2 regions of the Cupriavidus sp. HY129 genome follow, and region 2 is predicted to be linked to the other one. Evidence: riboswitches for the same ligand, from Rfam matches in the RefSeq annotation. Region 2 holds a riboswitch; the other holds the start of a gene.
What was found. A riboswitch is a leader RNA that binds a small molecule or an ion and turns the genes downstream of it on or off. The one in region 2 is predicted to bind glycine.
Positions count from the first base shown of each region.

Region 1: it holds a riboswitch for glycine, as region 2 does, so the genes downstream of both, K6G35_RS20985 (D-amino acid dehydrogenase) here and gcvT (glycine cleavage system aminomethyltransferase GcvT) in region 2, are expected to answer to the same signal.

Region 1 is NZ_CP083255.1:1,020,352-1,035,081, forward strand. It holds gene K6G35_RS20925 (efflux transporter outer membrane subunit) at 1-227, shown strand, start outside; gene K6G35_RS20930 (hypothetical protein) at 265-444, shown strand; gene K6G35_RS20935 (mechanosensitive ion channel family protein) at 531-1,358, shown strand; gene K6G35_RS20940 (phospholipase D family protein) at 1,380-2,984, shown strand; gene K6G35_RS20945 (hypothetical protein) at 3,005-3,391, opposite strand; gene K6G35_RS20950 (LysR substrate-binding domain-containing protein) at 3,442-4,443, opposite strand; gene K6G35_RS20955 (MFS transporter) at 4,610-5,884, shown strand; gene K6G35_RS20960 (hypothetical protein) at 6,010-6,522, shown strand; gene K6G35_RS20965 (hypothetical protein) at 6,622-6,963, opposite strand; gene K6G35_RS20970 (hypothetical protein) at 6,996-7,463, opposite strand; gene K6G35_RS20975 (diguanylate cyclase domain-containing protein) at 7,594-9,186, shown strand; tRNA gene K6G35_RS20980 (tRNA-Leu) at 9,263-9,349, shown strand; gene K6G35_RS20985 (D-amino acid dehydrogenase) at 9,565-10,833, opposite strand; glycine riboswitch at 11,007-11,106, opposite strand; gene K6G35_RS20990 (cytochrome b/b6 domain-containing protein) at 11,141-11,695, opposite strand; gene K6G35_RS20995 (PepSY domain-containing protein) at 11,698-11,964, opposite strand; gene K6G35_RS21000 (DUF190 domain-containing protein) at 12,173-12,496, shown strand; gene K6G35_RS21005 (aminotransferase-like domain-containing protein) at 12,506-13,729, opposite strand; gene K6G35_RS21010 (DUF1338 domain-containing protein) at 13,759-14,730, opposite strand, start outside.
Region 2 is NZ_CP083254.1:3,415,759-3,430,488, forward strand. It holds gene hemN (oxygen-independent coproporphyrinogen III oxidase) at 1-481, opposite strand, end outside; gene K6G35_RS15765 (ABC transporter substrate-binding protein) at 715-1,911, shown strand; gene K6G35_RS15770 (ATP-binding protein) at 1,935-3,254, opposite strand; gene K6G35_RS15775 (response regulator) at 3,259-3,990, opposite strand; gene K6G35_RS15780 (UvrD-helicase domain-containing protein) at 4,316-6,403, opposite strand; gene K6G35_RS15785 (YMGG-like glycine zipper-containing protein) at 6,696-6,917, shown strand; glycine riboswitch at 7,072-7,159, shown strand; glycine riboswitch at 7,181-7,300, shown strand; gene gcvT (glycine cleavage system aminomethyltransferase GcvT) at 7,408-8,535, shown strand; gene gcvH (glycine cleavage system protein GcvH) at 8,639-9,019, shown strand; gene gcvP (aminomethyl-transferring glycine dehydrogenase) at 9,106-12,030, shown strand; gene K6G35_RS15805 (L-serine ammonia-lyase) at 12,210-13,586, shown strand; gene K6G35_RS15810 (MBL fold metallo-hydrolase) at 13,679-14,425, shown strand; gene K6G35_RS15815 (YbdK family carboxylate-amine ligase) at 14,462-14,730, opposite strand, start outside.

The DNA of each region.
Region 1 (14,730 bases), on a different replicon from region 2:
TTGTGCTGCGCCGCGTGGAAGCATCGGCGGAGCGCGCCTCGACGCTGCAGCAGCAGCGCTACCGCGCCGGCACGGCCAGCATGCTCGAATGGCTCGACGTCGAACGCACGCGAGTGGTGGCCCAACAGAGCCGCATCTCGGGCGATGCGGATCTCCTCAAGGATTTCGTCTCGCTGCAGAAGTCGCTGGGCCTCGGCTGGCAATCTTCCGCAGCGCCAGCCTCCTGACCCGGCCCGCTTACTGCGGCGCGTTTACCAGCGGCGGGTGGACTTCAACATCATCTCGATCCTTGTGAATGGCACCGCGCAGTGGCGGCAGGCGCGGGCGATTCTGCCCCCGCTCGACGATTCAGTTTTGATGTTCTGCATCGCGCCTCGGGGTAGCGGGACGGGCCCGGCGCACGAAACCGGATGGAATACGCTGGTGCAGGGCGGTGCCGTGTGACTAGAATTCCCCAGGACAGGCGCGCCCTGCCACCGCTTTGTGCGTGACAGGCGACTTGGGGCGGCGCGAACCCGGGACGAATGACCATGCATTTCAACGCCAACGACAGCATCGTGATCAACGTGGTCACCAGCCTGTTCGTGGTCTTCGTGGGCACGATGGTGGTCAAGCTGATCAACCGCTTTTTCTCGACCCGCCTGCAGGCCGACAATCGCGGCAGCTATCGCGCCTGGACCGTGGCATCGCGGAACTTCGTCGCGGCGGTGACCTTCCTGCTGCTGCTTGGCATCTGGGTGTCGGAACTGAAAAGCGTGGCGATCTCGCTGGCCGCGTTTGCCGCGGCACTGCTGCTGGTCGGTAAGGAACTGGTGATGTGCTTCCTGGGCGCGTTCATGCGCATGGTCACGCGACCGTTCCAGTTGGGCGATCTGGTGGAGATCGGGCCGTTCGGCGGCGAGGTCATCGATATGGATGTGATGTCGACCACGCTGGTGGAGGTAGCCCCGGCGCGTCATTACACAGGCTTTACCGTGCAGGTCCCCAACAGCATGTTGCTGACCACGGCGGTGCGCAACCATTCCCAGGCCGGTGCCTATACGCTCGATACCGTGCGCATTCCGCTGGAGGTGGGTGTGGACCCCGAGGATGTCGAGGCGCGCCTGATCAAGGTGGCGCGGCAGGCTTGCGAGGACTTCATGGAAGAAGCTGGCCGGACGCTGCGGCGCTATGGCGACATGCGGTTCGTCGACCTGTCGCAGTTCGAGCCGCGCGTGCTGTTCGAGCCGGTGGACGTGGACCGCTTCGACGCGATCGTGCGGTTTCCGGCCCCGGTTAGCGCCAGGCTGCCCGTAGCGCAGCAGATCGTGCGTGGCTACTATCGCGAGCCGGCGCGGAAGAGCGTCGCGCAGCAGTGAACCAACCACCTGGGGGTCGCCATGGCGCAGGCGTTGCAACAACGGAGTACGAGCGTTGGCCCCCGGTTCCTGTCGGCCTGCCTGTCGGCTTGCATCCTGGTGCTGGCAGGTTGCGCCAGTCTGCCTGCGCATCCTGACCGCACGCCGAGCTACGCGTCGACCGATACCAGCGACACGTTGCTGGCCACTTCCCTGGCGCCACGACTGGCGCGGAATCCGGGTCAATCGATCTTCTATCCGCTGGGTTCGGGGCCTGATGCGCTGGCGGTCCGCATGGCGTTGGCGCGCGCGGCGCGCAAGACGCTCGATCTCCAGTACTACTCCTTTGATGCGGATACCACGGGCAGCGCCCTGCTCGGAGAGTTGATCGATGCCGCCGACCGTGGCGTGCGGGTGCGCGTGCTGATCGACGACCTGCATTCCACCAATCAGGACAAGCTCTGGGCGGCGCTTGATGCCCATCCGAACATCGAGACCCGGCTGTTCAACCCGTTTGCCAGCCGCTCCGCGCGCTGGGCCGAGATGATGGTCGATTTCGGCCGCCTTGACCGGCGCATGCACAACAAGCTGATGGTGGCGGACAACCTCGTGGGCGTGGTCGGTGGCCGGAATATCGGCGATGCGTACTTCTCGGCCCGACCCGACGTTGATTTCAGCGACCTGGATGTGATGGTCGCCGGGCCCGTCGTGCAGGTCGCCAGCAAGGTGTTCGACCAGTACTGGAACAGCGAGAGCGCGTATCCGGTGGCAGCGCTGGTGCCCGAGGGCAAGGAAGCACCGGAGGAACTGCGACGCTTTCGCAAGGAAGTCGAGGCAAAGGGAGACATCGCTCGTGCCAGTCCTTTCGTGCAGGAGCTGCTGGACTCGGGGCTGGCGCGCGGCATCGAAGTGGGTCATCTGCCGGGCCACATCGGCAGCGCGCGCGTGATTGCCGACTCGCCTGACAAGATCGAGAACGATCCCGACGATCCGTCGACCCACGCCATTCCCCGCCTGCGGGCGCTGATGGAGGCGGCGCAGACCGAACTGGTGTTGATCTCGCCGTACTTCGTGCCAGACGACGACACCGAGAAATGGCTGGCTGCCATCGTCAAACGCGGCGTCAAGGTGCGGGTGCTGACCAACTCGTTCGCGGCCACGGATGTTTCCGCGGTCCATGCGGGATACGCGCCACGCCGTCTGGCGCTGCTCCACGCCGGAATCGAACTGTACGAACTCAAGCCCACCGCCAGCACCGGTTTGACGCAAGATCGTGGCAGACACGCTCGCACTTTCACATCGAGCCGCGCAACCCTTCACGCCAAGGCCTATGTCGTCGACCGGCGGTTCCTGTTCGTGGGCTCCCCGAACCTGGACCCGCGATCGAGCCGGCTCAATACCGAGATGGGGGTCGTGCTCGACAGCCCCACGCTGGCTGCCTGGTTCGTGTCCGACGTGGACAAGCGGCTGCCCGAGATCGCGTGGCGCATTGGGGTGCGTACCGATGCAGCGGGTCAGGAAGGCCTGACGTGGACAACGATGGAGCAGGGCAAGGAAGTCACCAACGACAAGGAGCCCGGCATGAGCGTGTGGCAGCACATCGGCATCGACTTTCTGGGACTCCTGCCGCTGGAGGATGAGCTGTAGCCGAGGGGATCCGTGGTGTGTCAGGCGGTGGCGTCGGGGGACTGGAGCAGTTGCAGCAGATGCTCCTGAAGCTTCGAAAGCTCCGGCGCGATACCGCCTGGAAAGCCCTGCCGGTCGCCACGCTTGTCGATCAGCAGGTCGGCGAGGAATGCTGATACAGCGGCCGGGGCGGCTAGCCTGGCCAACTGATTGGCAATGCGCGGATAGGTGTGGAACAGTTCGAGCGGCCGGACTTCACGCGGCAACTGGGCGAGCCATCTGAGTGCTTCGGATGTCAGCGCCTGTTCCGTGGCATCCGAGGGCTGGCGCATCTCGGTCCAGTCGGTCCGCGCGGCAGGCGGCATATTCCCGTCGAGTACCTTCTTGGCTTCCTCGACAGTCACGAACTCGAACGAAAGGGGGTCCATGGTGGCTCCACATCAACACGCCGGACGCCATTCGGCGACCGTCGACCATCTTATCGGATCAGACGCCCGTTTCTTGACGGCGGGTTTGCTTGCCCCACCAAAGTAGGGATTGGGGGTGCGGGGGGTGAGTGGCTGGCGCCACCAGTCGCGGCTATGCCGGCGGCTTCACTCCGGATCCATTCCGCCACACGCCGGACGTCCTCGCGCGGTTGCTCTCTGGCGTGAATCAGCCAGAAGGCGTTGGGGCTGGGCATGGCCGCACCACCGGTCGCGGCAACCACCAGTTGGCCGCCGTCGATCCACGACTGGATCAGTTCGAGGCGGCCAAGCGCCACGCCTTGCCCGGCCAGCGCTGCATGGATCACCTGATCGTACTGGTTGAAGCGCAGGATGCCGCGGCGGCTGGCCTGGCGGTAGCCTTGCGCACCGAGCCAGTTGCGCCAGTGCAGCCATGGGCGTGGATCATCGAACTCGATCAACGGCAGTTCCGCCAGCGCCTCGGGCGTCGTCACGAGGTGGGCGCCCATCGAGGGGTTCGCCACCGGGGCGATGGTCTCGTCGAACAGATGGACGGCAAGGGGCGGCGCCGCCGATGCCGGGCAATAGCGGATCGCCAGATCGATGCCATCGGCACGCAGATCGCTGATCTGGTTGTTGGCGGACAGTCGCACGTCCAGGCCAGGGTACTGGCGCTGCAGCGAGCCCAGCCGCGGCAACAGCCAGAGGCCCGCCACGCCAATGCTGGCCGTTACCGTCACGGGTTGCCGGCCATCGCGCTTGCGAAGCTCCGCCGCCACGTTTTGCAGTTGCAGCAAGGCGCCGTCGGCGCTGCGGAACAGCCGCTCGCCTTCCGGCGTGAACGCGACACCCCGGTGCCGCCGGATAAACAGCCGGACCTGAAGCTGCTCTTCGAGCGCCCGGACCTGGCGGCTGACGGCCGACTGGGTCAGGCAGAGGTCCTCGGCGGCTTGCGTGATGCTCATGCGCCGGCCTACGGCGACGAAGCCCTTGAGCAGATCGAGGGAAAACATCCGGGCGAGCGGTTCGGACATGACGGGGGCGTATGGCTGTGGCAGGGGCGAATGGCGCCATTACAGCATGGCTCGCCATCTCTTGCCATGCGTGTGGCGCATGGCAAAACGCCCGAAATGTCGGTTGAATCGCCGCACCGGAGCACATGAAATGGAGGGCATTCAAGGCCTTCCTCCGACCGACAGCATGACCAACGCTCCCCGCTCCCATACTCGCGCCGCATCTCAGCCCGCGGCCCCTGCGCCATGGTGGCGCGATACCGTCTTCCTGTTGCTGGCCGGCGGGCTGGTCATGGGGCTGGCGCTGGGCGCGCGGCACGTGCAAGGGCTGTTCCTGCTGCCGATCATCGGCGACCGAGGCTGGACGCGCGAGTCGATCGGCTTCGCCATGGCCGTGCAAAACCTGACCTGGGGCATCGCGCAACCATTCACCGGCATGGTGGCCGACCGGTTCGGCTCCTGGAAGGTGATGCTGGCCGGTCTGGTGCTGTACGCGCTGGGCCTCTACGGGATGGCGGTGATCACGAGCGCGCCGGCATTCGTGCTGGTCGCCGGGGTTTGCATCGGCGTGGCGCAGTCTGGCACGACCTTCGGCGTGGTCTATGGCGCGCTGAGCCGCATGGTGCCGCCAGAGGACCGCAGCCGCACGCTGGGCATCGCCGGGGCAATCGGTGGCATCGGCCAGTTCCTGATGGTTCCATCCGCGCAGGCGCTGTTGTCGTTCGCCGGCTGGACGAATGCGCTGATGGTGCTGGCGGTATGCGCGGCGGTGTTGATCCCGTTCGCGTTGCCGTTCCGCGATCGCGTCCCGGCATCCGATGCTGCTACCGGCGGCCAGCCACCGATGCCGATGCTGGCCGCCATCCGCGAGGCTTTCAGCCACTCGGGCTTCTGGCTGCTCAACCTCGGCTTCCTGGCATGTGGCTTCCAATTGGCCTTTATCGCCAACCATCTGCCCGCCTACCTGCGCGACAAGGGGCTGCAGCCCGCTGACGGCATGGCCGCGCTGGCCATCATCGCGCTGGCCAATATCTTCGGCACCTATGCGTTCGGCTGGCTGGGCGGGCGGCATACGCGGAAGTACCTGCTAGCCGGCATCTACCTGGCGCGTACGTCGGCAATGGCCCTGTTCGTGCTGCTGCCCCTGAGCCCGATAAGCCTGTATGCGTTCGCAGCGGTGATGGGCTTCCTGTGGCTCGGCACCGTGCCGCTGACCAGCGGCATCGTCTCCCAGGTATTCGGCGTGCGCTACATCACCACGCTGTTCGGCTTCGTCTTCTTCGGCCACCAGCTCGGCTCGTTCCTGGGCGTGTGGCTGGGTGGGGTGGTGTTCGAGCTGACGCGGTCCTATGACCTGGTCTGGATGGGGGCGATGGCACTGGGGGTGATTGCCGCCGCGCTGCACTGGCCGATTGACGATCGGGCGATCGCGCGCGCGCCGATGCGCCCGGCACGGGCATGACGGGCTATGTGTCCTGCGGAATAAACCCTGGCGATCCGGTGTTTACGTAGCAGGCGAGATACGCGCTCAAGCAGTCCAAGTGGAGTATGCTGGGCACGAGAGTCTCACCGATACCGGAGCCAACCATGCAACTTCGTTTACCCGTCTGGATGGGGATCGCCGCCCTGGTCTTGAGCGCATGTGCGTCGCTGCAACCCGTGGAGACCGGGCAGAAGATGATCGGGAGTCCGCAGTCGGCCGTGAGCGACACATTTGGCAAGCCCACCGAGACGCATCAGCTTGCCGACGGCACGCTGCGCTGGATCTACTCGAAGCAGCCCTACGGGTATGACGTTTACGCGGCCGATTTCGATGGATCGGGCAAGCTGATCGCGTTCCGGCAGATGCTGACCGAGGCCGAAATCTACAAGGCGCAGCCCAACGCCTGGACCAAGCGGGACGTTCTGGAACGTTGGGGCATGCCGCGCGAGCCAATTCAGTACTACCCGTTGATGAAGCGCGAGGCGTGGTCGTACCGCATGTACCTGCCCGGCTACGTGCCGGCGCATTTCAGCGCCTACTTCGACGATAACGGGGTGCTGGATCGCACGATGATCATCATGGATACGTACGGCGCGGACCGCAGCCGCTCGAAGTAGCGGCCGCGTTACCCGATGCGGTACTGCCCTGGCGGCGAGATTAGTCACCAGGGCATCCGCGCAGTTAGCCGCGAAGGCATCCGCGAAGTCTCCCCGAAGTTAGCCCCGACGAACGGCGGTGACCTTGCCGCCCACCACGTCGATGGACCGGCGCTGCGGGTTGTAGTCCATCGTGGCCGGCAGGCTCTGGCCGTCGCGGCTGCCGAAGCGCCAGGCACAGCCCTTGAGCAGGGCGGCGGCCTCGGCTTCGGTCTTGCCGATCAGCGCCTCGTCGCCCAGCTTGTCGGCCTGGCAACCCTCCGGCGTGCCACGGCCACCCTGGGGGCCCGGGTTCGGAATCGGCTCTGCCGGCGGTTGCGACGCGCAACCGGCCACCATGGCGACGAGCGCGACAGCACTGGCGGTGGTCAGTCGCTTCAATTGGCGGTTCGATCGAGTCATGCGGAGGCTCCTTGTGAAGATAACAGCGATTTCTAGAGTTTCTGCGCTGCCGCCAGCGTGAAGATCTTGCTCCAGCGGTTGGCGGTGCTGCCGTCCGCGACGGGGATCTTCCAGTCTGCGGGCGTGTGGTGGTGCAGCGTCAGCGCAATGTGCCACTTGCCATCGGCGGCAACGGCGCGGGCCTCGCCGATATCGGCGAAGATCAGCACGACACGCCGGCCATTCATCTCCAGGACACCGTTCTTGCGCTCGGCGTCCAGCCTCAGGCTACCCCAGTCTCCGGTCAGCGCGAGCACTCGCTCGCCGTTGACACGCTTGCCGTGGATGGCCCGATAGCGTTGCAGCCAGCGCACGGCCAGCGCGGTCAGGGCGGCAAGCAGCGCAACCACTGCGGCGGTGCCGGCGATCGCGCCGTAAGCGGCGGCTACTTTCAGGTAGAGCTGCACGACGCCGTAGACAAAGGCAGCCAGTAACGCCAGCCCCAGGAGAATGATTGGCACGTTCGGTTTTCCGGATGTGTTGTGCATTGGCGGCGCCACCGGGCGCCGCGCCAGTGTCGGACTGCGCAAGCCTATAATGGTTCGCCCCGCACAGCCAGTCGGGGCCCCGATCTGGTTCGGCCGACCTTCCATGCCATCGTATCCTCTCGTCCTTTGTCTGACCATCGCCGTGGTGTGCAGCGTGGGCATGGCCATTGCCGCCTGGCCGCGCCGTGACGACCCTACGGTCAGGGCGTTCCTGCTGCTGGCCGGGGGCGTGGTGGTCTGGAGCGGCGGACGGCTGCTCGAGATCAGCGAATCGGACATGGCTGGGCGGATCTTCTGGGCCAAGCTCCAGTACCTCGGGATCGTGGCCGTGCCAATTGGCTGGCTCGTGGCGATGATCCATGTCAGCCGGCCGCATTTCGTGGTGCCCTGGTCGAAGCTATGGGTGCCCGTGATGGCGGCCGTCCTGTCGGTCGTGCTCGTGTTTACCAATGAGCGCCACCATCTGGTCTGGACCTCGATCGAACTGATGCCCCCCGGTGTATCACCCGGCGCTGTGTTCCACCACGGCATCGGCTACACGATCATGGCGGCGTGGACCTATGCGCTGCTCGGACTGAGCCTGTACTTCCTCATCACGGCCAAGGTGCCGAACGCGGCGTTGTCGGTGCGCGGACGGAACATCCTGGCGTGCGGCCTGGCGCTGCCGCTGGTCTTTCATCTCGCCTATCTGGAACGCCTGACCGGCCCGCTCGGCGGTGATCTCACACCGGCCACGTTCTCGGTCATGACGGTGCTGGTCTGGTTCTGTGCGCTGCGATCGCATCTGGACGATGTCGGGCACTACGCGCGGCTGCGTGTTTTCGACACTATCCGCGAAGGCTGCGTGATCCTCGGCCTGGACGGCACCATCGTCGAGTTCAACCCCGCGGCGGCGCGCATGTTGCCGGAACTGGCGCAAGGCGAGGTGGCGCCTGCCACGTGGCAGGACTTGCTGTCTTTGCCGACCACGGCCGAAGACGTCGGCACGAATCCCGGGATTCCCCAGGGCGCGCAGTACGAACTGACGGTGGAGCCCGTTTGCCGGATGGATGGCAAGCCAATCGGCAGGCTCGTGTTCATGCGCGACATCAGCCGCTATCAGTCGCGCGAGCAGGCGCTGGCCATGCAGCTTGGGCAGACCGCGCAGGAGTTGTCGCGCGCCCAGGCGGACCTCGACGTCGATGCCCTGACCGGCATTCCGAATCGCCGCTACTTCCAGCGCGAGTCGCATGCCGCGGTGACACGCGCCTACGAACGCGGCACGGAAATCGGCCTGCTGATTCTGGATGTCGACCTGTTCAAGCAGTTCAACGATCTCTATGGCCATCCGCGTGGCGATGAGTGCCTGCGGCAGGTCGCGACGGCCTTGACCTGCGTGCTCGACGGCACGCAGTTTTGCGCCCGCCTGGGTGGCGAGGAGTTTGCCGTGGTGCTGCCGGATTCCACGTCCGAGGAGACGAGAACCATCGCGCGCCGGATGGTGGCAGCGGTGCGCGAGCTGGGCATTCCCCACCACGGCACGCCGGTGCAGCCGTTCGTGACGATCAGCGTCGGCGCGGTCTGCGCCGTGCCCGACGCGCCGCGCCTCGAGCCACTGCTGCATCGCGCCGACAGCGCCATGTACCGCGCCAAGCGGGCGGGCCGGAACCGCTACGTGGTCGATGGCGGGCTCTACCTGGAACTGCGCGGCAACTGACCCGGAATGAATTCGCGAGAATTCACACAGGGGCTTGCAAATTCCACAGGCTTCTGTAGAATTCGCGGCTCGCATCGCCCAGATGGCGGAATTGGTAGACGCACTAGGTTCAGGTCCTAGCGGTGGCAACACTGTGGAGGTTCGAGTCCTCTTCTGGGCACCAGATTCGAAAAGCCCCGCGCAAGCGGGGCTTTTTTCGTTCTCCGCCCGGAAAGAAAGGCCCTTGAGGGCCTTTCGCGAGGACGAGAAAAGGTTGCGCTTGCAAGCGCAACCCGGGGTCGCGCATGGGTGACCGAGTCCTCTTCTGGGCACCAGATTCGAAAAGCCCCGCGCAAGCGGGGCTTTTTTCGTTTCTACGCCCGGAAAGAAAGGCTTCCCTCAGCCGTTGCCCACCACCAATCCGCCAACGCCCACGCGCCCTTGCTGCTCCGTAGCGGCGTGGCGCACGACATCCCCCACCATCTCGGCCGTCACGGCGGACAGCGTCCAGCCCAGATGCCCATGCCCTGTGTTGTAGAACACGTTAGCGGCATGGCCCCGACCGACGCGCGGCATCATGTTTGGCATCATCGGTCGCAACCCCGCCCAGGGCACCACGCTGCGGGTGCTGACGCCGGGGAAGCAAGCATGGACCCAGTCGATCAGCGGACGGATGCGATCGGCGCGGATGTCGCGGTCGACGCCATTGAACTCTGCGGTGCCGGCTATGCGGAATCGGTCCACGCCCAGACGGCTGGTGACAAGCTTGGTTTCGTCGTCGAGCAGGCTGACCGTGGGCGCCGAGGCCTGGCTTTCGGCGTCGTTGAGGTTGACCGTGATCGAATAGCCCTTGACCGGGTAGATGTTCACGCGGTCTCCGAGTTGGCGCGCGAATTCGCGGCTGGCAACGCCGGCGCAGACGACCACGGCGTCGAATTCGCGTGATGTCGTCTGGCCATCGTCAGCCGAGACGATCGTCACTCGCCGGCCGCTGGTCGACACGGCGCTCACGTCCTGGTTGTAGAGCATCTGCACGCCCAGTCTGCGCGCCGCCGCAGCGATACCAGTGGTGAACTTGTGGATGTCGCCGGTAGAGTCGCTTTCGGTGTAGTAGCCGCCGTAGTACCGGCCTGCCAGCGTCGGCTCGATGCTTCGCATCTCGTCCGGGGTCACCGCGCGCCGTTCGAGTCCGCCTTCGGTGAGCAGCTTCGAGACTTGCCCTGCGTGATCGAAGCCCGCCTTGTCCCGATAGATATGCAGGATGCCGCGCCGCTTGAGGTCGAAGTCGATGCCCTCCGCCTCCGCCCACGCAAACAGGTGCTGGCGCGCGGCAATGGCAAGCCGCGTGGTCTCCACCGTGTTGCGGCGGTAATGCGGGATCGATGCGATGAACTCGGCGAACCAGCTCAGCTTGTGCCAGGTCGGACGCGGATTGACGAGCAGCGGCGCGTCATTGCGCAGCATCCACTTCAGGCCCTTGGCCAGCGTGGACCAGTGCGTCCAGACTTCCGCGTTGGAGGCGGAGAGCTGTCCGCCGTTGGCGAACGAGGTTTCCATGGCCGCATAGCGGTGCCGTTCGAACAGGGTGACGGAGAACCCGCGTTTGGCCAGGGCGTAGGCCGTCGTGGCGCCGGTGATGCCGCCGCCGATCACTGCAATGGATTTCATGTCGAAGGTCTTTCAGGACGTCGTGGGATGGCAGTCCGCCGCGCACCATGCGCGGTTGCGGACGCCCCCTCTGTCCTTGACCTGAGAGATTCGCGGCACACGAACAATACGCGTGCCGCTTGCTCCTTCGGTACCGCCGGCTGACGTGCAAGCCGGGGTTCTTCAGAGTTCAATGGCGGGTACCGGTCCTTTTGCCTGAGAGTTTCCGGGGCGGTTGCTCCTTCGGCGCTGTGTCGGCCGGGCGGCTGGCACAGACTCTCCCGATACACGCGGGGTAAAACGATGGCAACTATGCCATATAAATCCGCTAGCGGTGCGGATCACCTGGCTTGCGCCCCGTGATCATGGCAGCGACGAGGTTCTCGCGGCCCTTGATGCTCATGACGATGGCCGCGGCCACATGCAGGATCACCAGCGCCAGCAGCCCGTTCGCCAGCCAGCGATGGATGTCGACTGGCAAATCCTCGCCCCAGAACGCATCGAGACGCGAGATCCAGCCGGTGACCGCCAGCGCCAGGATCAGCGCCCACATGGCCAGCATGGCGACGGCGCCCAGCGGCGTATGGCTGACATACCGCGGCGCGCGGCCGGCGACCAGTGCCTTGCCATAAGCCAGCATGGCGGACGGACGTGGCAGCCATGTGCGGAAACGCGCAGGCTGGCTGCCGATGAAGCCCCACAAGACCCGGAACAGCACCAGCCCCGCGGCGATGTAGCCGAGGGTCCGGTGCACCTTGTCTCCGGAGTCCTGGACGAGGTCAAAGCAGACGATGGCCGCCACGCTCCAGTGCGTGAAGCGCACGACCACGTCCCAGACGCGAATCGTGTCGGGGGCGTTCGTCCGGTCCGCGGGCGCCGACATGCTTAGCTGCCGATTTCCGATTTGACGATTTCAAGCGTCTTGGTGTCGAAGTAGATCTCGGCCTTCTTGCCATCCTTGGTCGTGCCGTAGATCTCGTAGCAATTGCCGTCCACCTTGAACTTCTTGATGTTGTAGCCCTGTTCCTGGATCTTGGCCTTGGCATCGGCTTCCGGCATCCATTCGGATTTCGGGTGCTTGGCGCAGTTGGCGCCGGCGAAAGCGGCGGTCGAGAACACTCCGGCAACGAGGAAAGCGGCAATCTTCTGCATGAACTTCTCCGGCAATGAGCCCCGCAAGGGGCGATGGCGGCATCCTAACTCAGAATGAGAGCCATTCTCAACACTGGGTTTCCCAGGGGGTGTCGGGCGCTCGCGGCCCAGCGGCTGGTCTTGGACCATTGCAGTCACCTGGCATACGATGAAACTGCCACGTGGGGGGCTCCAGCTTCTGGCCAATCCGGACCCGCAGGGAGATGTCATGCAGGGCTATCAACTCACCTTCTACACCCAGGAAGGTCGGCGCTATCACGGCAAGCAGCTATCGCACTGGCTGATGCAGGTGATGCGGGAGATGCAGATTCGCGGCGCCACGCACACGGTGGCGGCGGAGGGAATCGGGCACGACCATCGCTTCCACTCCTGGCACTTCATCGAACTTGCCGATCGGCCGGAAGAGGTGACTGTGGTTGCCACGGTCGAAGAGGTGGAGGCGCTGCTGGAGCGCCTGCGTCACGAAGACATCCGCCTGTTCTATGCGAAGACGCCGGTCGAGTTCGGCTTCGTCGGCACGCTCGATATCTGAGCGCCTGGCTCAGGCCGGATTGATGACGGATACCCCGGCACGCGCCGCGGCCCGGGCAAGCCGCGCCACGCCTTCCTCGATCTGCGCCGGATCGGCGCCCACGAACGACAGCCGGAACGCGGGGCGCGCGCGACGCTCGGCATAAAAGCCGGCACCCGGCACGAACAGCACTTTCTCTGCGATGGCATGGGGCAGCAGCGCCGCCGCGTCGTCGATGCCATCCACGGATACCCACAGGAACATGCCACCGGCGGGATCCGCAAACCGGATGCGCGTGCCGAACGCCTGGCGCAACGCCGTCGTCAGCCGATCGCGCTTGTCGCGGTAGACCGCCACTTCCCGCCCGACCTGCGCGGGCAGGTTTCCGGCCTGAAGGTAGTGCGCGGCGGTCAGTTGCAGCCATGGCGGCGTGCACAGGTCCGACACCTGCTTGGCGATCACCGCGCGACGCACGATCTCCGGCGCGGCCACCATCCAGCCCAGCCGCAGTCCTGGCGCCAGCGTCTTCGACAGGCTCGCGAGATGCACGAGCCACGGGCGCGCGCCGGGTACCTGATTGCAAAGCGCGAGCAGCGACGGCGGCGGCGGACCGTCGAAGCACAGCGCGCCGTAAGGATCGTCCTCGACCAGCACGATCCCGTGCTGTGCCACCAGTTCCAGCAATTGAAGCCGGCGCGCGGGTGACAGCGTGGCGCCGGTTGGATTGGCGAAGGTCGGCACCGTGTAGATCATGCGCGGACGTGCCGGCGCGTCCGCGAGCATCGCCTCCAGTGCGTCGACGTTCATGCCGTCATGGTCAGACGGCACGCCGCGCACGTCAGCGCCGGCCAGCCGCAGTGCCTGCAGCGTGGCCGAGTAGGTGGGTTCTTCCACCAGCACAAGGCTGCCCGGCTCCACCAGCGCGCGCACGAGAAAATCGAAGCCCTGCTGCGAGCCGCTGGTGACCAGCAGTTCGTCCAGGGCGACGGCCGCGCCACGCTCCGCCATCAGGGCCGCCAGCGCCTGGCGCAGCGCAGGCGTGCCCTCCGTCGCACCGTACTGCAGGCACTCGGCAGGACGTTCACGCAATGCCTGCGCGGATGCCGCGCCGATGCCTTCCACGTCGAACAACGCGGCGGACGGATAGCCGCCAGCGAACGAGATCATCTCCGGGTCGGAGAGATACTTGAACAGCTCGCGGATCGGCGAGCCTTGCGGCTCGCGTAGCGCGGGAACGAAGGGGTAGGCGGTCATGGCGCGCTCGTGGTTGCGGACGTCGTGCTTCAGCAGGCCGCGGCGGTCATCTTGAAGATGCCCTGCGCATTGCCGGCGTCGAAGCCCAGGTCCGTGCGCGTGATGGCCTGTGCCTCGTCGACGTAGCGATCGCGCGTGATGAACTCGTAGAACGAACCCGGTACCTCGCGCACCACCTCGTCACCGCTGGCGCCAACGAACGCGCGGCGAACCGGATCGGCGCGGAACGCGGTCTGCTTCACGCGGCCGCTTTGCGACACCTCGACCTTTTCCTTCATAGGGCGGCCCACACGCTTCTGTTCGTCCGATACCGCGAAGACGTCCTCCACGCGGTCGGTGGCGTGGTTGAATGCATTCCCTTCGGTGGCGATCCACGCCATCTCGGACGACTCGGCCAGCAGGCGTTCGTAGTCGTTCAGATGCGGTGTGGCGTGCTGACGCGCGAAGCAGCCGGCCAGCAGGTCGATCAGCTCCCCGGCATCGGCCAGCGGCAGCGCGCCGTCACGTTCCAGTTCCCACAGTAGCGACTGCGCGCGCGGCGTGAGCGGATCGACGGAGTTGCCGACGACGTGGCTCACGGCTTGCTGGAATTCCTCGCTATAGCGCTCGGGATGGAATTCGCTGAGGAAGAACTGCGCGATTTCCTCCGGCGCATCGGCGTGGGCATACGAGCGGCCCGTCATGCCGATGCGGTCGAGCGGATACGTGCCATTGAGGCGGTAGCCGAGCGGGCGCAGGATACGCGTGAAGGCTGCCTCGCCTGCGGGCAACGCGCCGTTCTCCTGCCAGCGCACGGTGCGCAGCGCGCCGTGGTCGAAGTGCACCTTGCCGCCCGCGGCCGCTACATCCTCCGTGTAGGCCTTGCCGGTGGGCACGCGATCCAGGATGCCGGCGAACAGCACCAGGTTCAGCGCATGAGCGATCTCGGCGCGCGTGGGGTGACCCAGCTTGCCGGTCGGCAGCGTGGGTGTGGCCACCAGTTGCGAGAGCCGCGTGGCGGC
Region 2 (14,730 bases):
AATGCTTGTGCAACGCCGACATCACGTGGCGCATTTCAACGGGATCGAGGAACGTCGGCGTACCGCCGCCCCAATGCGACTGCATAACCGCGCGGCGCTCGCCAAGCTGCTCGGCGGCCATGGCCATTTCGCGTGCCAGATAGTCGACGTAACGCGCGCTGCGGGTGTGATCCTTGGTGATGATCTTGTTGCAGCCGCAGTAGTAGCAGATGTTCTCGCAGAACGGGATGTGGACGTACAGCGACAGTGGAGCCGGTGCGTTCGCGCGGCAGGCATCCAGGGCGCGCCGGTAGGCGGCGTCGCCGACTTCACCGTGAAAGCGGTCGGCGGTGGGATACGACGTGTAGCGCGGGCCGTTGCCATCGATGCGGCCGGCAAGTTCGCGGAAGTCGGCGAGTGCGGTGCGGTCGAAGGCGGTCGACGGGGATGCGAGGCCGGAAGGGATAGCGGTATCGGGGGTGTTGGACGTGGGGGCGGACATGATTGTGGTGCTTTCTAGGCGGAAGTACGTCCGATCCTATGCCTCGCCCGGGACTGCCATCTTGATAAGCATCAAGGCCACGTCATGCGTGCGCCCGCCAGCCCCGCCGAGGTGGGGAGCCAAGTCGCGTGCAAGTCACGGGAACGTCATGAACCGCCGATAGTCTCGGCCCGGTCTCGCTGCCCTGCGCTGCGAGACATCCTTTCCCCTCACACCGCTTCCGAACCACTGCCATGCGCCAAGCCCCACCGCAGTCGATATCGTCATGCGCGCCCGCGTCCGCAGGGCGTCGGCGCACGCTCGGCACGCTCGGCACGCTCGGCGCACTGGGTTCGCTCGGCGCGTTGTCATCACTGGCCGGGATCGCACCGCTCACCGCGTTCGCGCAGCCCGCGCCATCGGGCGCGCGCCGCCAGCTTGTCGTCGGCCAACTGGTCGATCGCACCGGCCCGCAGGCCGATCTTTCGCGCGACTACCTGGCCGGCGCGAAGGTGCTGTTCGATGCGTACAACGCGTCCAACGGCAGCCTGCATATCGTCCACGTCGCGCGCGATGCCGATACGAATCCGCGTGGCGCCACGGCCCAGGCAGTGGCACTCGCCGACAGCGAACATGCCGAGGTGCTGTTCGGGCCCGGCGATGCATTGCTGCCCGCGCTCGCAGCGTCCACCGAGCTGTCGCGCCGTGGCGTGCAGATCGTGGCACCGCTGTCGGGTCTCTCACTGAATGCCGAGAACGTCTGGTTCACCCGCGCCGACTATCAATCCGAACTGGACGCAGCGGTACGTCAGCTACGCGGCTTCGGACTGACCGCGGTAACGCTGGCGGTCTCTCCCGATTTCGCGGCGGGCACGCTCGCTGCAGGCACGCCCTGGCTGTCGCGGCTGGAGAAAGCCATGTCGGTACAGACGGTGCCGCTCACGGGCAACTTCGACGAGAGCGCGCGCCGCATTGCGGCGGGCCGTCCGGGCGCGGTGATCGTCGGCGGCGACACGCTGGCCTACGGCAGCCTGGGTCGCGCGCTGGCTGCGCAGAACTGGTACGGATTCCTGGTGGGGTTGTCGGCCGTCAGCCCGGTGTCGGCGCGTGAAATCCTCGGTACAGGCTATGCGGGCGGGATGGTGGTGACGCAGATCGCGCCGGGGCCGCAGGAATCGACGCTGCGTGTGGTGAAAGAGCATGTCGCGCGCATGAAGCAGTACCTCGACGAGCCGCCCTCGCCCGCCACGCTGGCTGGCTACATTGGCGCCGCGTGGCTGGTGCGCGCGGCCAGCGGCATCAAGGCGTCCGGACCGGTAGAGCTGCGTCGCGCGCTACAGACGCGCGTCGACGTTGGCGATTTCACGCTCGACTTCACGCGCGGACTACGCGGTTCGCAGTACGTGCAACTGGCACCGATCAACAAGAGCGGTGTGCCCCAACGCGCCTGAGCGATCGACGCGCCGACGCCCCGTCAGGCGCGCGGCAGCACGATGCGCACGCGCAGGCCGCCCTCGGTGCGGTTGGTCAGCGTCAGTTCCCCGCCGTGCCGCGCCACGATGTCGGCGGCGATCGCCAATCCCATTCCCACGCCACCTGTAGCACGGCTGCGCGACGACTCCACGCGATAGAACGGCTCCAGCACGCGCTGGAGTTCCGCGGGCGGAATACCCGGGCCGTTATCGGACACGTCGATGATCACGCGCTCGGCGCTGTCGGTCAGCACGATATGGGCGGCGCCGCCGTACCGGTGCGCGTTCTCCACCAGATTGACCACCGCGCGGCGCAGTTCGGCCGGGTACGCCAGCAGCGGCACGGCGGTGCCGGAAAGCCGCACGTCCTGACCCATTTCCTGTGCATCGTCGACGATGGCCTGCAGCAGTGCCAGCACGTCCACGCGCTGGCGCGGGCCGGCGGCATCGTCTCGCTCGCGCAGGTAGTACAGCGTGGCGTCAATCAGTCCGTTCATCTCGGCCAGATCCTGGCGCAGACGGTAACGCACGTTGTTGTCCTCGATGCGCTCGATGCGCAGGCTCATGCGCGTCAGCGGCGTGCGCAGGTCGTGCGACACCGCCGCCAGGAAGCGCGATTGCTGCGCCAGCTGGGTGCGGATGCGCTGCTGCATCAGGTTCAGTGCCCGGGTAGCGTCACGCGCTTCGGCTGGGCCCGTCTCCTCCTCCAGCGGTGGCGCGTGGACGTCCTGCGCCAGCCGGTTCGCACCACTGGCCAGTTGCTGCACGGGCCGCGCCAGCAGACGCGCGCCAACCCACGATGCAATCAGGATGGCCACGAGCTGGAACAACATGCCCAGGTGCGGCGGCCAGATACCTCGGATATGGAAACCGGACGGTGGCCCAGGCGGCCCAGGGGGTCCGGGTGGCATGAGCACGCCACCTTTCTGCATGCGGAATGCGTCGGGATGCAGCGGGGGCCCGTCGTTGTCGCCGTCGTCATCGTCGTCATTGGCGTTGGGCGGCGGTGGCGGTCCGTGCGGATGGCTGAGCGACGCCAGCGCGCCCGGCAGTGGCGCAGGCAACGGGTGGCCGGCCGCCTCGGCTTCCGACGCGGCGCGGCGCATCCGTTCCATGTAGCGCTCCGAACCCGGGCGCGGGAAGAACCCCTCGATCACGGTCACGCCCAGCACGTGAACGGCAAGCATGATCGCGGCCATCACGAAGAACAGCCGCACGAACATCGAATCGAAGCGCCTTCGGGGCGTCTCCAATGTGCTGGAACGCAATTCTGGCCGCACCATTGGTGGATCGTCCGCCGATGGCGGCATCTGCGCTGCCATGCCGTCAGTGCTCCACGGTGCCCGTGAAGACGTACCCTTCGCCGCGCACGGTGCGGATCAGTGCCGAGTCGCGCGGATCGTCACGCAGCTTCTGGCGCAGACGGGACACCAACAGGTCGATGCTGCGATCGAACACGTCCAGATCGCGCCCACGCGCGGTGTTGATCAGCATCTCGCGATCGAGCACGCGATTGGGATGCTCGATGAATGTCAGCAGCAGCCGGAATTCCGCGTTGGAAAGCGGCACCACCGTGTCCTCGGCATCCACCAGCTGGCGCAGCGTGGTGTTCAGTCGCCATGCCGCGAACCGGACTTCATGCCCGGGCGCGGCCGGTGCCGGACGTCGCACGTCGGCACGGCTGCGACGCAGCACGGTATGGATGCGCGCCACCAGCTCGCGCATCTCGAACGGCTTAGTCACGTAGTCGTCCGCGCCCACCTCGAGTCCCACCACGCGATCGGCCAGTTCCGCCCGCGCGGTCAGCATGATCACAGGCAGGTTGCTGGACTCCCGGATTTCGCGGCACAACGTCAGGCCGTTCTCGCCGGGCAGCGAGAGGTCCAGGATGACGAGGTCGTATTCCTGCTTCGACATCGCCGCACGCATGGCAGTGCCGCCTTCGGCACCATCGGCCTCCATGCCGAATGTGGCGAGGTATTCGGCCAGCATGGCCCGGATTTGTGGGTCGTCGTCGACGATCAGCAGGCGGATTGGCAGGGCGGGGGACAGGTCCATGGGCGAGCTTGCAGATGGGAACGGCCGCGGAACCGCGGCCGGATGGAGCACCCAATGTACCAGCTTGCCCATTACAAGCGATGCCGGTTTTGTATCAAACTTGATACGTGCTCAGAACGCCACAAGCTGCGAGAGGCGGAAAAAAACGCCCCCGGTGCTGCCGCATCCGGGAGCGCTCAACAGGGAAGAAGCCGGGCTCGCATGCGCCCAGCACACACCGCAAACCGAAGGGTAGGCGCGATGTGTCGCGACAGACGCCGAGACGAAAGCGCGCACGCCAATCGTAGAGAGACGGTCATCCCGAAGCTTGTCCGGCTTGTATCAATCACCCCGCCGCAGGCTTGCCGAGCAGCGCCTTGAGCCCGGCCAGACGATCCTTCGGGCTCATGGCCGGGGTCTCGTCCTTCGGGGCGGGGTCGTCCTCCAGCTTCATCTCGGCGATGAAACGCGACGGCTCGCACGCATACGTATCGCGGGCGCGCTTGCGCTTCTTGCACCAGCTGATCTGCAGACTGCGCTGCGCGCGCGTGATGCCCACATACATCAGGCGGCGCTCCTCCTCGATCTTCTCGTCGCCCATTTCCTCGTCCTCGCGCGAGTGAGGCAGGATGCCCTCTTCCACGCCGACCAGGAACACGTGCGGGTACTCGAGCCCCTTCGACGCGTGCAGCGTCGACAGTCGCACCGCATCGGGATCTTCCTCGCGGCCTTCCAGCATGCTCATCAGCGCCACGGTCTGCGTAAGTTCGAGCAGGTTCTTGCCTTCGTCGCCGAAACCATCGGCGGTGTCGAATCCGGTGGCCGCGCCCTCGCCTTCCGGCTCGGGACGCGTGCCCTTGCGTTTGAGCCAGTCGAGGAATTCGAGCGTGTTGGTCCAGCGTGATTGCGCCTGCCGTTCATCGAAGGTGTCGTAGAGGTAGGCCTCGTAGTGGATACCTTCCATGAGATCGTCGAGCACCACCGTGGCCGGGTCCGTCTTCGCACGATCGGCCAGCCGCACCATCGACTCGCTGAACGTGCGCAGCGGCTCAAGCTGGCGCGGCTGCAGCTTCGCCTCGATGCCACCCATCATGGCCGCCTCGAACAGCGATACCTTGGCCTGGCCTGCGAACGTGCCGAGCACTTCGAGCGTGGTGTTGCCTACGCCACGACGCGGCGTGGTGATCGCGCGGATGAATGCGGGATCGTCGTCGGGGTTGGCGATCAGGCGCAGGTACGCGCAGATGTCCTTGATCTCGGCCTTGTCGAAGAAGCTCTGGCCGCCGGAGAGCACATACGGAATGCGCTCGCGGCGCAGGATCTGTTCGAACAGCCGGGCCTGGTGATTGCCGCGATAAAGGATTGCGTAGTCACGGAACTGCGCGCGCCGCTCGAACTTGTGCGCGGACAGCCGGAACACCACCGACTCTGCCTCGTGCTCCTCGTCGTTCATCGGGTGGATCGCGATCGGATCGCCCATGCCATGTTCCGACCACAGCTTCTTGTCGAACAGCTTCGGGTTGTTGGCGATCACCGCGTTGGCTGCTTCCAGAATCCGCACGGTCGAACGGTAGTTCTGTTCGAGCTTGACCACCTTCAGACTCGGGAAATCGGACTGCAGCAGGCGCAGGTTGTCGAGCGTGGCGCCACGCCAGCCATAGATCGCCTGATCGTCATCACCCACTGCGGTGAATGCCGGCGCGCGCAGATGCGACCCACCGGCCAGCAGCTTGAGCAACTGGTACTGGCACGCGTTGGTGTCCTGGTACTCGTCGACGAGGAAGTAACGCAGGCGGTTCTGCCACTTCAGTTGCACGGCTTCGTCGCGCGCGAACAGTTCGGCGGGCAGGCGGATCAGGTCGTCGAAGTCCACCGCCTGGTAAGCGTGCAGCGTGGCCACGTAATTGCGATACACCATCGCGGCCTGGTGCTCGTCGGCATCGCTCGCCTGCGCGAGCGCCGTCTCCGGGTCGATCATGCCGTTTTTCCACAGCGAGATCGTGCTCTGCACGCTGCGGATCAGCTTCTTGTCCGTGGTGCCAAGCTGCTCCTGCACCAGACCGAAGCAGTCATCGGAATCCATGATCGAGAACTGCGGCTTCAGGCCAAGGTGCTCGGCTTCCATGCGCAGGATCTGCACGCCGAGCGAATGGAACGTGCAGACCGTGAGTTGCTTGAGCGGAATCCGCTTGCCCTCGCGCGTGGTCTTGCCCTCCATCAGCTTGCCGATGCGCTCCTGCATCTCCTTGGCCGCCTTGTTGGTGAACGTGACGGCGGCGATGTGGCGCGGCTCGAACCCCTTGTCCTCGATCAGGTGCGCGATCTTCTGCGTGATCACGCGCGTCTTGCCCGATCCGGCACCCGCCAGGACGAGGCATGGCCCGTCGAGATAGCGAACGGCTTCGGATTGCGCGGAATTGAGCCCGTGGGACATGTGATCTTTGATGAGGATTGGCCAGGATCGGCCGAAAAGGCGCGGATGAAGCACACCGGAGCCGGTGCGCCAAAGCTGGCGATGTTAACACGTGCCTCGTGTCACGCGCCTCGTGTCTGGTCGCACCCTGCACGTGTGTCGGAGACCGTCCTACGGCAAGCGTTTCGAGCCCGTAACAATCGTAAGCCGCGGGCACCCGGGCACGGCATCGGCCTCTCACTTTTCACAGCGTGCCGGTATGGCTGGCGCGCGTGGCAGTACCGCATGTCGACAACAAAGCACTGGAGGCCATATGACTACGTTCCGCACGATTTCGAAGCTCACACTGATTGGTGTCACGCTTGCTGCCTTTGGCGGCTGCGCCGACATGACGCCGAAGCAGCGCAACACGGCGATCGGCGCGGGCGTCGGTGCCGTGGGTGGCGCCGTACTGACCGAAGGCAGCCCGCTGGGCACGCTCGGCGGCGCCGCCGTGGGTGGCGTGATCGGTAACGTCACGACCAAGGGTCACTAAGGGTTGTCCCAGGGCCGCTCATCAAGGGCCTGTTACCGGGCGCGATGACGGCCACTGACAGGTTGGCGAGGGCCGCCCGCAACGGGCGACCACGCACGGGACCGGGCCTGCCGCACGAGGTTTGACAAAGGCAGACCGGTCCCGTACATTCACGCGCATCCGGCCGGGAGAGCGCGCAGCGATTGCGCCGCCGAAGGGGTATCACCCGAAAACTCTCAGGCACCATGGACTGGCTGGATCGGCATGCAACATGCACACAATGCATGCCGCACTCTGGAGAGCGACATCCGCTATTGCAAGGCAATGGTGAGCATGTCCACCGAAGGGGCGCACGAAGCACCACGCTTCGTAATCTCTCAGGTATCGAGGACAGAGGGGTCATCCGCGGCAGCGGACTGGTAGCGCATTGGCGCGACCGGACGCTGCGGCGGATGACCCTTTTTTCGTTTTCGAACCACGGTTTTCGAACCGAGCGCCCCCAAGGACATCCATGACGCTCCAGGCCACGCCCCTCAACGCCATCCACCGCGCCCTCGGCGCCCGCATGGTCGACTTCGGCGGTTGGGACATGCCCGTCAACTACGGCTCCCAGATCGAGGAACACAACGCGGTACGCGCCGACGCCGGCATGTTCGACGTCTCCCACATGTGCGTGGTGGACCTGAGCGGCACCCACACGCGCGCCTTCCTGCGCGGCCTGCTGGCCAACAACATCGACAAGCTGCAAACGCCGGGCAAGGCGCTCTATTCGTGCATGCTCGACGAGAAAGGCGGCGTCATCGACGACCTGATCGTCTACTTCTTTGCCGAGGACCGGTTCCGCCTGGTGGTCAACGCCAGCACGGCCGTCGGCGACATCGAATGGATCCAGTCCCGCAACACGGCCACCGGCAGCGGCGTGACGATCACCCCGCGCCGTGGCGACGTGGCCCCGGCCGGCGTGAGCAAGCTGGCCATTGTTGCAGTGCAGGGTCCGAACGCGCGCCAGAAGGTGTACGACGCATTCCCGTCGACCCAGCCCGCCGACACGCTCAAGCCTTTCAACGCGGTGGTGGTGCACGACGCCGAGATGGGTGAACTGATGGTGGCCCGTACCGGCTACACCGGTGAAGATGGCTTCGAACTCGTTGTGCCGGCGGAGAACGTCGCGGGCATCTGGGAAAAGCTGTCCGCCTCGGGCGTGCGTCCCGCCGGACTCGGCGCGCGCGACACGCTGCGGCTGGAAGCCGGCATGAACCTGTACGGCCAGGACATGGATATCCACACCTCGCCGCTCGATGCGGGACTGTCGTGGACCGTCGACCTGCAAAGCGAGCGCAACTTCATCGGCAAGTCGGCGCTGCTGGCCAGTGGCCAGCAAAAGACCTTCGCCGGCCTGATCCTGCGAGACAAGGGTGGCGTGCTGCGCGCGCACCAGAAAGTCATCACCCCGGCCGGCGACGGCGAAATCACCAGCGGCACGTTCAGCCCGTCGCTGGCGCAATCAATCGCCTTTGCCCGCCTTCCCCGCGACATTGCCCCCGGCACCGAGGTGCAGGTGGAGATTCGCGACCGCAAACTGACCGCGACTGTGGTTAAACTGCCGTTTGTGCGCAATGGCAAGGCACTCGTGAGCTGAGGCATCGCCCGGCTTCACACCAACGGTCGCCCTTACATTCCCCCGGCGGGCCAGCCAGGGGGATGCCTGAAACAAGAAACACACTGCATTCCGGAGAACCTCAATGAATTTCCCCGCTGACCTGAAGTACACCGAGTCGCACGAATGGGTGCGCGTCGAGTCCGACGGCACGCTGACGATCGGCATCACCGATCACGCGCAGGACGCGCTCGGCGACATCGTCTTCCTGGAACTGCCCGAAGTGGGCAAGTCGGTCGGCGCCGGTGACGCGCTTGCCGTGGTGGAATCGGTAAAGGCCGCCTCCGACATCTACGCCCCGGTGGCTGGCGAAGTGATCGCCGTGAACGAAGCCGCCTCGGCCTCGCCGGAATCGGTCAACGCCAATGCGTTCGACGCCTGGCTGTTCAAGCTGAAGCCGGCCAACAGCGACGACGTGAACGGCCTGATGAGTGCCGACGCCTACAAGGCCAGCGTCGGCGCCTGAGCCCCGACACCCTGACTGATTCGATGCCGCAAACGCGGCGGCCAGGCTGACCACCTGCCGCCGCGCCCCCCACGAGATTCCTTGCCATGAACGCCCCGCTCCCCATGAACGCTGCCGCCCAAGGTGCCCGGCCCACGCTGGCCGAACTGGAGGCGCGCGACGCCTTCGCCGCCCGTCATATCGGCCCCGATTCCGCCGAACAGCAACACATGCTCAAGGTGCTCGGTTTCGAGAGCCGCGCCGCGCTGATCGACGCCGTGGTACCCGCCGCGATCCGCCGCCGTGACGGCATGTCGCTGGGCGAATTCACCGCACCGCTGACCGAGGAGGCCGCGCTCGGCCGCCTGCGCGCGCTGGCGGGCAAGAACCGTGTGCTCAAGAGCTTCATTGGCCAGGGCTACTACAACACGCTCACGCCGGGCGTCATCCTGCGCAACATCTTCGAGAACCCGGCGTGGTACACCGCGTACACGCCGTACCAGCCCGAAATCTCGCAAGGCCGTCTGGAAGCGATGCTGAACTTCCAGCAGATGATCACCGATCTGACCGGCCTGGATATCGCCAACGCGTCGATGCTCGACGAAGGCACCGCCGCCGCCGAGGCGATGACGCTGCTGCAGCGCGTGAACAAGCACGCATCTAACACGTTCTACGTGGCTGAAGACGTCCTGCCGCAAACGCTGGAAGTGGTTCGCACGCGCGCCCTGCCGCTCGGCATCGAGGTCAAGGTCGGCCCCGCCGCTGACGCCGCGCAGGCCCATGCCTTTGGCGTGCTCCTGCAATACCCGGGCGTGAATGGCGATGTGGCCGACTACCGCGCAATTGCCGAAGCCGTGCACGCCTCCGGTGGTCGCGTCGTGGCCGCTGCCGACCTGCTGGCGCTGACGCTGATCGCCGCGCCGGGCGAATGGGGCGCAGACGTGACTGTGGGCAACTCGCAGCGCTTTGGCGTGCCGCTCGGCTTCGGTGGCCCGCACGCGGGCTACATGGCCGTGAAAGATGAATTCAAGCGCTCGATGCCGGGCCGTCTGGTCGGTGTGACGATCGACGCGCAAGGCAACAAGGCCTATCGCCTGGCGCTGCAGACGCGCGAACAGCACATCCGTCGCGAGAAGGCGACGTCGAACATCTGTACGGCGCAGGTCTTGCTGGCCGTGATGGCGTCGATGTATGCGGTCTACCATGGTCCGCAGGGCCTCAAGCGCATCGCCCAGCGCGTGCATCGCCTGACCGCCACGCTGGCCGCCGGCCTGAAGACGCTGGGTCACACGCCGCTGAACGCTACGTTCTTCGACACGCTGACGCTGGAGACCGGCTTCAACACCGACGCGTTCCACGCATCGGCGACGGCCCGTGGCATCAATCTGCGCCACGTGGACGCCACGCGCATCGGCATCTCGTTCGATGAAACCGCATCGCGCGACGACGTGATCGCGCTGTGGGAAATCTTCGCGCACGGCAAGGCCGTGCCCGACTTCGACACGATCGAGGCCTCGGTGCAGGACGGCTTCCCGGCGACGCTGGCGCGCCAGAGCGCGTACCTCACGCACCCGGTGTTCAACACGCACCACGCCGAGCACGAGATGCTGCGTTACCTGCGCGCGCTCGCCGACAAGGACCTCGCGCTCGACCGCACGATGATCCCGCTGGGCTCCTGCACCATGAAGCTCAACGCCACCAGCGAGATGATCCCGGTGACGTGGCCCGAGTTCAGCAACATCCACCCGTTCGCGCCGCTCGACCAGACCGTCGGCTATCGCGAAATGATCGACCAGCTTGAGGCGATGCTGTGCGCCGCCACCGGCTACGCCGCGGTAAGCCTGCAGCCGAACGCCGGCTCGCAGGGCGAGTACGCGGGCCTGCTGATCATCCACGCCTATCACGCCAGCCGTGGCGAAAGCCATCGCGATATCTGCCTGATCCCGTCGTCCGCGCACGGCACCAACCCGGCGTCGGCGCAGATGGCCGGCATGAAGGTGGTGGTGGTGGCCTGCGACGAGAACGGCAACGTCGATCTGGAAGATCTGGCCAAGAAGGCCGAGCAGCACAGCAAGAACCTGGCCGCGATCATGATCACCTACCCGTCCACGCACGGCGTGTTCGAGCAGGGCGTGCAGCAGATCTGCGACATCGTGCACAAGCACGGCGGGCAGGTCTACGTTGACGGCGCGAACATGAACGCGATGGTCGGCGTGGCCGCGCCGGGCCAGTTCGGTGGCGACGTGTCCCACCTGAACTTGCACAAGACGTTCTGCATTCCGCACGGCGGTGGCGGCCCGGGCGTCGGCCCGGTGGCAGTGGGCGCGCATCTGGCGGACTTCCTGCCGAACCAGGACAGCGTCGGCTATCGTCGTGACGAGAACGGCATCGGTGGTGTCTCGGCCGCGCCGTTCGGCTCGGCCAGCATCCTGCCGATTTCGTGGATGTATATCGCGATGATGGGCTCGGCCGGCCTGACCGCCGCCACCGAGAACGCGATCCTGACGGCCAACTACGTGGCCCGGCGTCTGTCGCCGCACTTCCCGGTGCTCTACACGGGCCAGCACGGCCTGGTGGCGCACGAGTGCATCCTGGATCTGCGCCCGTTGCAGAAGGCCACCGGCATCAGCAACGAGGACGTGGCCAAGCGCCTGATGGACTACGGCTTCCACGCGCCGACCATGAGCTTCCCGGTGCCGGGCACGCTGATGATCGAGCCGACCGAGAGCGAGGCACTGCACGAGCTCGACCGCTTCATCGACGCGATGATCGCCATCCGCGGCGAGATCGCGCGTGTCGAGGACGGCAGCTTCGATCGCGAAGACAACCCGCTCAGGCACGCGCCGCACACGGCCGCTGTGGTCGTCAGCGACAAGTGGAACCACAAGTACACGCGCGAGGAAGCCGCCTACCCGGTGGCATCGCTGCGCACGCAGAAGTACTGGCCACCGGTTGGCCGCGCGGACAACGTGTACGGCGACCGCAATCTGTTCTGCTCGTGCGTACCACTAAGCGAGTACGCTGAAGACTGAGACCCGCTTAAAAAACGATTCTGGCGTCGTTGCGCGGCCTTGCCGTACCACTTGTACTGTCCGCGGCCGCGCGCCTAGCCAGAACCGCTTCGCTTCGTTTTGTAAGCGGCTCTGCGGCACCGCCCTCGCGCAGGAGTGCCGGGTAGTCTTACTTTTACGGCACATCTCAGGAGTCAGCCGTGGCAGTCAGCGTCTTCGATCTGTTCAAGGTGGGCATTGGCCCGTCCAGTTCGCATACCGTCGGCCCGATGCGCGCCGCCCTGATGTTTGCCCACGGGCTGGAGCGTGACGGGCTGCTGCCGCAGGTGGCCAGTGTGCGCGTGGAGTTGTATGGCTCGCTGGGTGCGACGGGCAAGGGACACGGCACCGACAAGGGCGTGATCCTGGGCCTGATGGGGGAAGCGCCGGACACGGTCGACCCGAACACCATCGACGCCAAGCTCGCCGCGCTGCGCGCGAGCCGCCAGCTCTCGCTGCTCGGCAAGCATACGGTGCCATTCGTAGAACGCGAACACATTGCGTTCTATCGCCGCGAGGCGATGGCCGAGCATCCCAACGGGATGAAATTCCACGCCTACGATGCGGACGGCACCTCACTACGCGAGGCCCGCTATCTGTCCGTGGGTGGTGGCTTCATCGTCACGGCGGGCGCACCCAACACGCAGTTGCAAGCGGCCGAGCGCCAGTTGCCGCATCCGTTCCGCAGCGGACGCGCGATGCTCGACATGGCCCACGCCAGCGGCAAGTCGATTGCCCGGCTCATGCTGGAGAACGAACTCACGTGGCGCTCCGAGCAGGAGGTCATGGACGGCCTGCTCCACATCTGGGACGTGATGCAGCAATGCGTGGCACGCGGTTGCCGCACCGATGGCGAACTGCCCGGGCCATTCAAGGTGCGCCGACGCGCGCCCGAGCTGTATCGCAACCTGACCGAACGCGCCGAGCGCACCCTGTCCGATCCGCTTTCGGTCATGGACTGGGTCAACCTGTACGCAATCGCCGTCAACGAAGAGAACGCGGCGGGTGGCCGCGTGGTCACGGCGCCCACCAATGGCGCGGCGGGCATCATTCCGGCGGTGCTGCACTACTACGACCGCTTCATTCCGGGCGCGAACCCGCAGGGCGCGGTGGATTTCCTGCTGACGGCGGGTGCGATCGGTCTGCTCTACAAGCTCAACGCGTCGATTTCCGGCGCGGAGGTCGGATGCCAGGGTGAAGTCGGCGTGGCCTGTTCGATGGCGGCCGGGGCGCTGGCGGCCGTGCTCGGGGGCACGCCCGAGCAGGTGGAAAACGCCGCCGAGATCGGCATGGAGCACAACCTCGGCCTGACCTGCGACCCCGTGGGTGGACTGGTGCAGATTCCCTGCATCGAACGCAATGCCATGGCGGCGGTCAAGGCGGTCAATGCGGCGCGCATGGCCCTGCGCGGCGACGGCACGCATTACGTCTCGCTCGACTCGGTCATCAAGACCATGCGCGAAACCGGCGCGGACATGAAGACCAAGTACAAGGAAACCGCGCGAGGCGGCCTGGCGGTCAATATCGTGGAGTGCTGAGTCCGGGTGCCTCCGGTTACCCGCGCGGGTTGCAGGTACCGATGGCCGACGTATGATTGAGGCACCTTCGGTTTGCCAAAAACAACACGGCCATGCAGACCTTCCATCAGCTTTTCGACGAAACGTCGTCCACCTACACCTATCTGCTGATCGACGCGGACACCCACGAGGCGGTGCTGATCGATCCCGTGGACCGCCAGTACGAGCGTGACCTCGGCATACTTGCCGACACCGGCGCCAAGCTGGCCTGGGTGGTGGAAACACATGCCCATGCCGACCACATCACGTCGGCCGGGCATCTGGCGCAGCAGACCGGCGCCCACACGGCGGCGCCGTCGGGCTGCGACATCAAGCCCGCGCAGAAGCAACTCATCGACGGCGACACGCTCCGCTTCGGCAATCAGGTGCTACGGGCCATCCATACGCCCGGGCATACCGCGGGCAGCATGAGCTATCTGTGGGAGGAGCCCACCACCGATGGCGTGGTGCGCCGCATCTTCACCGGCGATGCGCTACTGATCGACGGCTGCGGCCGCACCGATTTCCAGTCCGGCGATGCGGGCACGCTGTTCGACAGTCTGACGCAGAAACTCTTCCGCCTGCCCGACGACACACGCGTGTATCCGGCGCATGACTACAAGGGCCGCACGGAGTCCACGATTGGTCAGGAGCGCGCCACCAACAGCCGGGTGGCGGGTCGTACACGCGACGAGTTCATCGTGATGATGCGCGGCCTGAACCTACCCCGGCCAAAGCTGATCGACGTGGCCGTGCCGGCCAATCAGCAGCTCGGTCTGGTCACCGGCCGCGATGGGGAAAGTGTGCCGCACGGCGCGTGAGTTGCGCGCTGCGCGACGTCGGCGCAGCGCCTTGTCTCAGCCCCCCCACTGCTCACAGGTCTGTCGCACCATATCGCGCAGGCTGTGCGCATCGCGATTGGCGGCGCGCACCCAATGCGCGTCGTTGCTGCGACTCGCCGCCAGCGCGCGAATATTCGATAGCGCCTCCAGCGAACCCAATGCTTCCGCATGTGGCTCAAGCGCATCGCAGATTGACAGGATATGGTCGGCGATCGGCATCCGTGTCAGTTCATTCGGATGCACATACTCGCCCTCCAGCCCGAAGCGACACGCCTGGAAGCGGT